Regions from separate parts of the Angustibacter luteus genome, predicted to be linked through region 1. Evidence: predicted binding sites of a transcription regulator. Region 1 holds the regulator's gene; the other holds the start of a gene.
The links. Region 1 encodes LexA, which represses DNA repair genes until DNA is damaged. Its sites were predicted from a motif close to TCGAACANNTGTTCGA; they were not measured.
Positions count from the first base shown of each region.

Region 2: the regulator LexA is predicted to act here: its motif matches at 2,074-2,089, upstream of ABEB17_RS09615 (DUF6504 family protein).

Region 1 is NZ_BAABFP010000005.1:852,680-857,365, reverse strand. Features, by position in the region: gene ABEB17_RS13255 (LysR family transcriptional regulator) at 1-820, opposite strand, end outside; gene ABEB17_RS13250 (aminotransferase class V-fold PLP-dependent enzyme) at 902-1,969, shown strand; gene ABEB17_RS13245 (STAS domain-containing protein) at 2,123-2,428, shown strand; gene lexA (transcriptional repressor LexA) at 2,459-3,202, opposite strand; gene ABEB17_RS13235 (LysM peptidoglycan-binding domain-containing protein) at 3,479-3,898, shown strand; gene nrdR (transcriptional regulator NrdR) at 4,341-4,686, shown strand, end outside.
Region 2 is NZ_BAABFP010000005.1:97,971-102,656, reverse strand. Features, by position in the region: gene ABEB17_RS09625 (DNA polymerase III subunit alpha) at 1-886, opposite strand, end outside; gene ABEB17_RS09620 (SAV_6107 family HEPN domain-containing protein) at 883-1,344, opposite strand; gene ABEB17_RS09615 (DUF6504 family protein) at 1,420-1,857, opposite strand; gene ABEB17_RS09610 (MerR family transcriptional regulator) at 2,207-3,067, shown strand; gene ABEB17_RS09605 (YbaK/EbsC family protein) at 3,128-3,655, shown strand; gene ABEB17_RS09600 (hypothetical protein) at 3,648-4,247, opposite strand; gene ABEB17_RS09595 (NHL repeat-containing protein) at 4,506-4,686, shown strand, end outside.

The DNA.
Region 1 (4,686 bases):
CCGAACGTCGGGACGTCGGGTGCAGCGGCCGGGTGACGACAGCTTGGTGGGTCGTGGTGCGCAGGACCAGCCCGGGCACCAGGGCGACACCCAAGCCCTCGGACACGAGCCCGAGGACGGCGACGTAGTCGTCGGTCTCGAACTCGACCCGTGGCGTGAACCCGGCCCGGTCGGCCAGCGACAGCAGGTGGCCGCGGCAGCGCGGGCAGCCGGCGATCCACGGTTCGTCCCGCAGCTGCGGCAGGCCGATCCGCTCGCCGTCGGCGAGCGGGTGGTCGGCGGGCAGGACGACGTGCAGCTCGTCGTCCAGCAGCGGCACGGTGAGCAGGCCGGACAGGTCGTCCACGTCCCGACCGGCGCTGGTTCCGGGGTAGGTGAACGCGACTGCGACGTCGCACTCGCCGGAGCGCAGGGCGGCCAGCGACTGCGGCGGCTCGCCCTCGCTGAAGGTGACCGACAGGCCGGGGTGGCGGGCCCTCAGGTCGGCCAGCGCGCGCGGGACGACGGAGGCGGACGAGGACGGGAAGGCCATCACCCGCACGCGTCCGGCGCGCAGGCCGGTGATGGCGGCGATCTCCTCGTCGGCGGTGTCCAGCGCGCCCTGCACGGTGACCGCGTGCCGGGCCAGGACGAGCCCGGCCTCGGTCAGCCGGACCGTGCGGCCGTGCCGTTCGACCAGGGCGGTGCCCAGCCGGCGCTCGAGCCGGCGGACCAGCTGGCTGACGGCGGGCTGGCTGTACCCGAGGGCGTTGGCGGCGGCGGTGAAGCCGCCCTCGTCGCCGATGGCACGGACGACCCGGAGCGCGTTGACGTCGAGCATGGACAGAGCATAACGCTGTGTTATGGACAGCGGACAGAGCCGGTCATTGTGCTACTTCCCGGATCTCGGGACCCTGGTCGGATGATCACGCACCTGGATGTCGAGACGCCGACCGCGCCCACGCCCGGCGGTCACCCGGCCTTCGCGCCGGCGCCCGGCTACCTCAACGCGGCGACGCTGGGGCTGCCGCCGCGGGCCACGGCGGACGCCGTGCGCGTCGAGGTCGAGGCCTGGCAGCGGGGTGAGGCGTGCGCCGTCGCGTACGACGCGGTCGTCAACCGGGCCCGCGCGCTGTACGCGGCCCTGGTCGGCGTGCCGAGCTCGTGGGTCGCGACGGGTTCCCAGGTGTCGGTGACGGCCGGGGTGCTGGCGGCCAGCCTGCCAGCCGGCAGTCGCGTCGTCTGCGTGGACGGCGACTTCAGCTCGATGGTCTACCCGTTCCTCGTGCAGAGGTCGCTGCACGTGCGGCAGGTTCCGCTGGAGGAGCTCGCCGATGCGGTCGCTGAGGGCTGCGACGTGGTGGCCTTCTCATTGGCCCAGTCCGCGGACGGGCGGTTGGTCGACGCCGACGCGGTCCTCGATGCCGCCCGCCAGGTCGGAGCCCTGACGTTCTGCGACCTGACCCAAGCCGTGGGCTGGCTGGCCGTGGATGCCGCCGACTTCGACGTGAGTGTCTGCTCCGCCTACAAGTGGCTGTGCTCACCGCGTGGGTCGGCGTTCACGACCGTCCGCCCCGAGGTGCTCGAGCGCCTGACCCCACTGAACGCGGGTTGGTACGCGGGGGAGTCTGTCTGGGGGTCGTGCTACGGGCCGCAGATGCGGCTGGCGAACGACGCGCGCCGGTTCGACGTGTCCCCGGCCTGGCTGTCCTGGGTGGGCACCGTGCCGTCGCTGGAGCTCTTCGCCTCGCTCACGCCCGACCAGCTGGGTCACGGGGCCGCACTGGCGGACCGGCTGCGTACCCGTCTCGACCTCGCGCCGCAGGGTCGGCCGGTGCTGTCCCTGCCGGACGCCGACGGGGTGCTCGCCCGGCGGCTCGGGGAGGCCGGGTGCACGGTCGCCGGCCGGGCCGGTCTGGTGCGCATCGCGTTCCACCTGTGGAACGACGAGGCTGACCTGCAACAGGTTGGGGACGCGCTGTCGAGATGACGGCGGCAGTTGCTAAGGTGACCGCCGTCTCGTCCAGCAAGGTGGCGGGCCGTTCACGAAGCCGCTCCCCGCACGTGGTGGGAGCGCTCTGAAAGGCTGCCCATGTCCCTGGATGTCCAAGAGCCAACGACCCACGCTGACGAGCCCGGCTCGGTGAGCCTGCTCATCGACGCCGACGTCGGCGTCCTGGTGGTGCTGCACGGTGCGATCGGCAATGAGATGCACGCCGATGTGCGGGATCTCGTTGCGGACCTGGAGTCCGACGCCGCGGGGACGGCCGGGCGCCCGGTGCAGGTGCTGGCCGAGCAGGTCACGCTGTTCGGCCTGCCCGGCATCTGGCTGCTGCTTGAGCTTCGACGGGCCGCCCGCCCGGCGGTGGTGACCCTGGTGCGACCGTCTCCCGCCGTCCGCGACGCCGTCGCACGACACAACCTCGCCGGGCTGGCAATCGTCGACTGACCTGCGCACCTGCGGTGGCGGCGGGGCGGGTCAGAGGCGGCGCAGGACCGCCTGGACGATCCCGAGCACCGAGGCGTCGTCGCCCGGGATCGGTTCGAACGACGGGTTGTGCGGCATCAGCCACACGTGCCCGTCGCGGCGCTTGAACGTCTTCACGGTGGCCTCGCCGTCCAGCAGCGCGGCCACGATGTCGCCGTTCTCCGCCGTCTGCTCCCGCCGCACCGCGACCCAGTCGCCGTCGCAGATGGCGGCCTCGATCATCGAGTCGCCCACCACCTTGAGCAGGAACAGCTCGCCGTCACCGACGAGCTCGCGGGGGAGCGGGAAGATCTCCTCGACCGCCTGCTCGGCGAGGATCGGCCCACCTGCGGCGATCCGGCCGAGGACGGGGACGTACGTCGGCGTGGGACGGGCATCGCCGGAACCGGTGGCATCGCCCTCGAAGTCCGCGGTCAGTGCGGCGGAGGCGGCCGCTGACGAGGCGGACGAGGCCACTGGCGCGTCCGGCGACATGACCTCGATGGCGCGCGGGCGGTGCGGGTCACGCCGCAGGTAGCCCTTGCGCTCGAGCGCGGTGAGCTGGTGGGACACGCTGCTCGGGCTCGCCAGGCCGGCGGCCTCACCGATCTCCCGCATGCTCGGTGGGTAGCCACGGCGCTCCACGCTGTCCCGGATCGTCTCGAGGACCTTGCGCTGGCGGGCGGTCAAGCCGTCGCCGTTGTCGCGCTCGGGCATCTCGTGCACATCGGCGGGCGGTCGTCCGAGCGTGGCCATCGTGTTCCTCCGTCGTCTGGCGGTGGGCCAACCGTAGGGCCTGACCGGCCCGGATTCAAACATCTGTTCGAACGTGTTGCCGGCCCCACGGGGGAGCGGACCACGGTCAGTGGGCGTTGTCGGTGGTCTCTGGTGTGGTGTCCCTGAGCACGAATGAGGCGACTGAGTCGAACGAGTGTTCGGTCAGGACTCGACAAGTGTCGGGGCCTGGTGCTAGAAATCGTACAGGCGTTCGATCGAACAACCGTTCGATCCTCTACTTCCCCGGAGGCCCCCATGACCGCGATCACCCTCAACGCACCGATGTCCACGCGACGTCCGGCTGCCGCGGCGCGGGCCGCGCGTCCGGCTGGCTCCAAGTGGGGTGCTACCCAGATCGCGCCGGTGCGGTCGGCGGCTCCCGCGGCCGCGCTGCGGCTGACGCGTCGCGGCAGGCTCGTGATCACCGGGCTGCTCGCGAGCGCGGCCATCGTCGTCTCGATGTTCCTCGGCGGGGTCAGCCTGGCTGGCACCGACTCGGCCCCGGTGCCGACGCGCTACGTGACCGTCGCCCCCGGGCAGACGTTGTGGGCCATCGCCGGCCAGGTGGCGCCGAACGCGGACCGTCGCGACACGGTGGCTCGCATCCAGGAGCTCAACGCTCTGCGCTCGGTGAACCTGCAGGCCGGCCAGCGGATCGCCGTCCCCACGCGTTGACGTGACGTGCACCTCGACGTGCGGCTGACCCAGGCCCCCATCCAGCACGACTGGATTGGGGGCCTCCGTCGTCCCAGCTCCGCCTTCGCGTGGTGTTCGTGCCCCTGGGGCGCGTGTGACGGCTGTGAATGCATCGGGCATGGCGCGCTTCGACCCGCACGGAAGTCCAGGACACGCCGAGCAATCCTCGTGAGGTCCTTGCGAACCTCTAGTGGACGGTCTAGCGTCTACCCCAACATCTAGTAGTTACACCGATGTGCTTCGTCCACAAGTTGTGGTCGTTACCCACAGGTCCATCCCCAGGTGATCCACAGATCCGTCCACAGCGGAGCACGGGTCGGGGCGGGAAATCGGGTCCTTGCCGGTCAAGTCGGACGGCCTCGGACTGTCGGTGGCAGATGTCAGGCTCGACCTCGAGAACGACCGCCGAGAGGAGGCGCACGTGCACTGTCCGTTCTGTCGTCACACCGACTCGCGCGTCGTCGACTCACGCGCCGCGGACGACGGCTCGTCGATCCGCCGCCGGCGCCAGTGCCCGGACTGCGGCCGACGGTTCACCACCGTCGAGACCGCGAGCCTGTCCGTGGTGAAGCGTTCCGGGGTCACCGAGCCGTTCAGCCGGGCCAAGGTGCTGTCCGGTGTACGCAAGGCCTGCCAGGGTCGGCCGGTCGGCGAGGATGACCTGGCCCTGATCGCCCAGCGCGTCGAGGAGTCCGTCCGGGCCACCGGCTGCGCCGAGATCGAGGCGCACGAGGTCGGCCTGGCCATCCTCGGGCCGCTGCGCGAGC
Region 2 (4,686 bases), 750 kb from region 1:
CCAGGTACCCCTGGGCCGTCACGCGGTCCAGGTGCCGGACGTCGAGCGTGACCAACCGCCGGGTGGCGTCCAGGACGTCGGCGGTGGCGGCACCGTCCGGCGTGGCGTAGCGCACGGCGTTGGTCAGGACGGCGGGCAGGCCGACCTCGCGGGCCAGGGCCAGCATCCGGGCGGCGTGCTGGACGCTGAGCGGACCACCCGGCGGCCCGTGGTGGCAGACCACCTCGATCGCGAGCGCGCCCTCGGGCAGCGCCGCGCGCCACCGGGACAGGACGGCACGGGCCAGGTCCGGTCGCCGGGCCAGCACCGCGCGGCCGACCTCGCTGGCCGGACCGAGCAGCACCGCGAGCGCCGCGGGACCGTCGTCGGCGCTGGTGGAACCGGTGATGTGCCGGGCGATCATCGCCAGGTCGCTGACCGGCGTCCCGCGTTCACCGCCCAGCGAGGCGCTGGCCAGGTGGGCGGACGACGTGAGCCGGCACAGCGCCGCCCAGCCCTGCCCGGCCGGTCGGGCCTGCCGGTCGTCGGCGCCCAGGGCGAGGACGGTGACCCGGGGCCGGTAGACGTCCACCAGCGCACCGCCGCGGACGGGGGTGCGCCCGGCACCGGCGGCCCGCACGGTCGTCGACGGGTCGGCCCACCCGGGCAGCTCGTCGACCAAGCCGGTGGGTGCCGTCGCGAGGTCCACCCCCAGCGAGGGTGCGATCCCGGCGCGCTCGCAGGCCTGGACGAACTTGACCGCGCCGTACAGGCCGTCGCGGTCGGTCAGGGCGAGCCCACCCATCCCCAGCTCGACCGCATGGTCCACCAGCGCCTGCGGCGAGCAGGCCCCGTGCCGCAGCGAGTACCCCGACGCCACGTGCAGGTGGACGAAGTCGCTGCTCATCCCGGCAGCGACAGCGGCAGGGCGGAGCCGCTGCGGATCGACACGGCACCGGATGGCAGGACCGCGTGCCGGGGCAGGCCGAGCGCGTCCTCCACCACGGCAAGGAACGCCTCACCGTCGCGCACCAGGTCGTCGGCCTCCCGACCGCTCACGGCGTCCTCGCGGCCCGCCTCGACCGCCGCGCGGCGGGTCGCCCCGGCCTCGAAGAAGGCGGCCCACTCCCCCAGCTCGGGCGCCACCGTGGGCAGCACCTCCCACACGCTGCGCGGGCGGCCGTAGCGGTGCGGGCGACCCCGCACCGACAGCACGGCCGCCGCCGCCCGCAGCGCACCCAGGTGCGCCGCGACGTACCGCTCGCCGGCCGAGGTCGCGGTGAGCGCGGCGACCAGGCTGTCGCGGGCCCGTTCGACCAGGTCGAGGCTGCTGGCTGGCACCCGTGGGGGGCCTGATGTCGTCACGAGAACCTCCTCGTCGGGGTCGGTGGATGGTCGGCTGGATGGTCGGCTGGATGGTCGGCTGGTCAGCTGGATCGCTCAGTCGTCGATGCCGGCCAGTCGCCAGCCGGTGCTCGGCTCGGACGACGGGTCGTGCACGAGGTCGTAGACGCCGACCGGGCTCGACCGGCCGGCCGCCGCCTCGACCCGCCAGACCTGCCGCTCGGTGGGTTCGAGGCGCTCGTCGGGGTCTGTGGGCACGGTCGCCACCGCCCCCTGCGCGATGCCGCCGCCGAAGACCCCCTCACCTCGCGCTCCCCCGGCTGCCTCCGAGCGCAGGCCCAGCAACGCCGAGGCCGCAGCCTCGCGCCACCACACCCGACGCTCGTACCAGTGCGCGAGGACCCCTCGCACGACGTACAGCCGGTCCCGCCACACGAATGCCACCGGCGGTGCCGGCCGGCCGGGGCCGATGCCAGGCCCACCCTCGGCCGGGCTCGCCGTCCGCACCTCGATCTGCTCGTCGTACCGCCGCACCGCACCCACCTCCACACCACGTCTGGACGTCCCTGATCCGGGTCGCGCTGCCGTAGGGGGAAGACGGGGCAGGGCAGGACTGGCCCGGACCCGGGCGGCGGCTTCCCCACCGCCACCCGGGTCAGGCAGGTCCGGGTCCGTCGGAAGGCCGGGGTCGAAGCGGCCGGAAGACGGACCCTCCTCCCGAGCCGACGGGGAGCTGGCCCTGGGGAGGATTCGAACAGGTGTTCGAACAAGAACGACACTACACCCGGCCTCGGACAGCCCGTCAACACCTTCGCCCGAACGGGCGCAGGACTGCCAGGTGCGATCTTGAGACTGCCCCGGGGCAGACCTCTAGCCTGCCGACATGACCCAGCACGACGGCCTACTGCCGATCGGTGAGCTGGCCCGGCGGACCGGGCTGACCACCAAGGCGCTGCGGCACTACCACCGCGTCGACCTGCTGGCACCGGCGTTCGTCGACCCGCAGACCGGCTACCGCTACTACACCCGGGCGCAGCTCGCCGACGCCCAGCTGGTGCACCTGCTGCGCTCGGTCGACGTCCCGCTGGGCGAGGTGCGCGAGTGCCTGGCGAGCACCGACCCCGACGCCGTGGCCACGGCCTTGGCCCGGCACCGCCGACGGGTCGAGGCGCGCTCGATCCGCCTGCGCGGCGACCTGCACACCATCGACCACCACCTGAAGGAGACACCCGTGAGCACACCCGCGGTCCCGGCCGGACCGGCCTCCCCGACCAGCGGACCCGCCCCGGACGGCGAGCTGCACCGCCGGCTCGCCGTCGACCTGTTCAACGGCACCTGGCGGCTCATGGAGGATGACGCCCGCACCCGCGCGGACGACGACCGCATGCTGCACATGGCACACGCCTCCCGCTACCACTGGGAGCTCGCCGGCAACGCGGTCAACCTGGCCCGCGGCGAGTGGCTGTGCTCGCGGGTCTACGCCCTGCAGCGACGTGGCGAGCCGAGCCTGCACCACGCCCAGCGCGTCCTGGACCTGTGCCAGGAGAACGAGATCGGCGACTGGGACCTGGCCTTCGCCTACGAGGCGCTGGCCCGGGCGCACGCCGTCTGCGGTGACGAGGAGGCTGCCCGGGCGGCCACCGAGCAGGCGCTGGCCTGCGCCGAGGACGTCACGGACCCCGAGGACCGAGCGCTCGTGCTGGCCGACCTCGAGACGATCCCCGGGCAGCCCCGCTTCTGGTGAAACGCGCCACCTGAGCCCGACCTGCGGCACCGGTGATCACGACAGCACTACCCTGCCTGCATGACGGACGTCAGCCAGCACGCGGCCGTGCAACGCGTCGCGCAGACGCTGGTCGGGCTCGGCGTCCAGGGCGAGATCCGGGTGCTGGACGACGCCGCTCGCACGGCGCAGGCCGCGGCTGACGCGCTCGGGATCGAGGTCGGGCAGATCGCGAACTCTCTCGTCTTCGTGAGCGTCCCCGCGGTGGCCGACCCCGACCAGGGACGTCACCAGCTCGGCGACCCCGGCGAGCCGCTGCTCATCATGACCTCGGGTGCGCACCGGGTCGACACGCACAAGGTCGCCGACCTGCTCGGGCTGGCGGACCTGCAGCGGGCGACCCCCGAGATCGTCCGTGCGGCAACGGGTTTCGCCATCGGCGGCGTCGCACCCGTCGGGCACCCCACGTCGGTCCGCACCTTCGTGGACATCGCGCTGTCCCGCTACGACGTCGTGTGGGCCGCCGCGGGTCACCCGCACACCGTGTTCCCGACGTCCTACGAGGAGCTGGTCCGGATCACCGGCGGGCAGCCCATCGAGGTCAGCTGACGGCGGTCCCCACCGGCTGCGGGGCGGCCGTCCCACCACACCGGCGGCAGTCGTCGTCCGCGGACGCGGCCGTGACCGCGCCGGCCCGACGGTGCGCGCCACCGGCCCGGCTGAACACTCGCACCGTGCCGCCGACGTCGGTCGCACCCAGCTCGCCGAAGGCCTCGCGGGCGGCCGTGTAGGCCATGCCCACCGCGATCCCGACGTGGTCCTGGGCGTACTCGTCCGCCGGCAGTGCCGCCCTGCGCGGTTCGGGACCACGGGTCAGGCACCCGTGGCAGGCACTGTGCCCCGGGCGGACCACGGGACCCACCTGGATCTCGCTGCCGTGCACGCTGACCGGGAACCAGGGAAGGCCACGCTGGAACGAGGTCTCGTCGACCGCATCGGCCACGCACGGCCGGTCCCGCCCGGCCAACACGATCAGGTCGGCCGACGGCCACGAGCTCGGGTGCGTGTCGGCGCTGACGTCGTGCACCACGACGGACCCCAACCCGGTGAGTCGACCGGCGACGTCCGCGCCGAACTCGTCACTGCTCAGCACCAGAATCCGGCGACCACGCGACACCTTCGCGTTGCCGAAGTCGTGCATGGTCCACCTCACCGTCGTCCACCGGGGCGCAGTCGAAGGCGAGGTGCGCGCTGCCACCCCGCCGCGCCGAATGCTAGGGGCGAGCAAGATCACATAGCAAGAAGTTCGACACGTCGGTTTTCTACCGTTTTCACCGACGCGCCCGCCGAGCAGGTTGTCCGGTTCGTCACCGTGACGCTTTTCACGGCACCGCGTATGGTCGATTTCGGGCGGCTTGGAGCCGCACGGAACCAGCACCAGGCGGGGTGGTGATCACTGGTGAGCGGCGTCGGGTCGATGCGGGAGTACCCCTACGCCTTCCACATCGCCCTGGACGGCAACGGGCTCAACGGTCTTGAGGGCCGCGCCGGCGTGTGCCTCTTCCGGTACGACCCCGTCACCGGCGACCACGCCTACAAGATCACCTACTTCGGCGGGGTCGCGGGCGGCCACGCCCCCT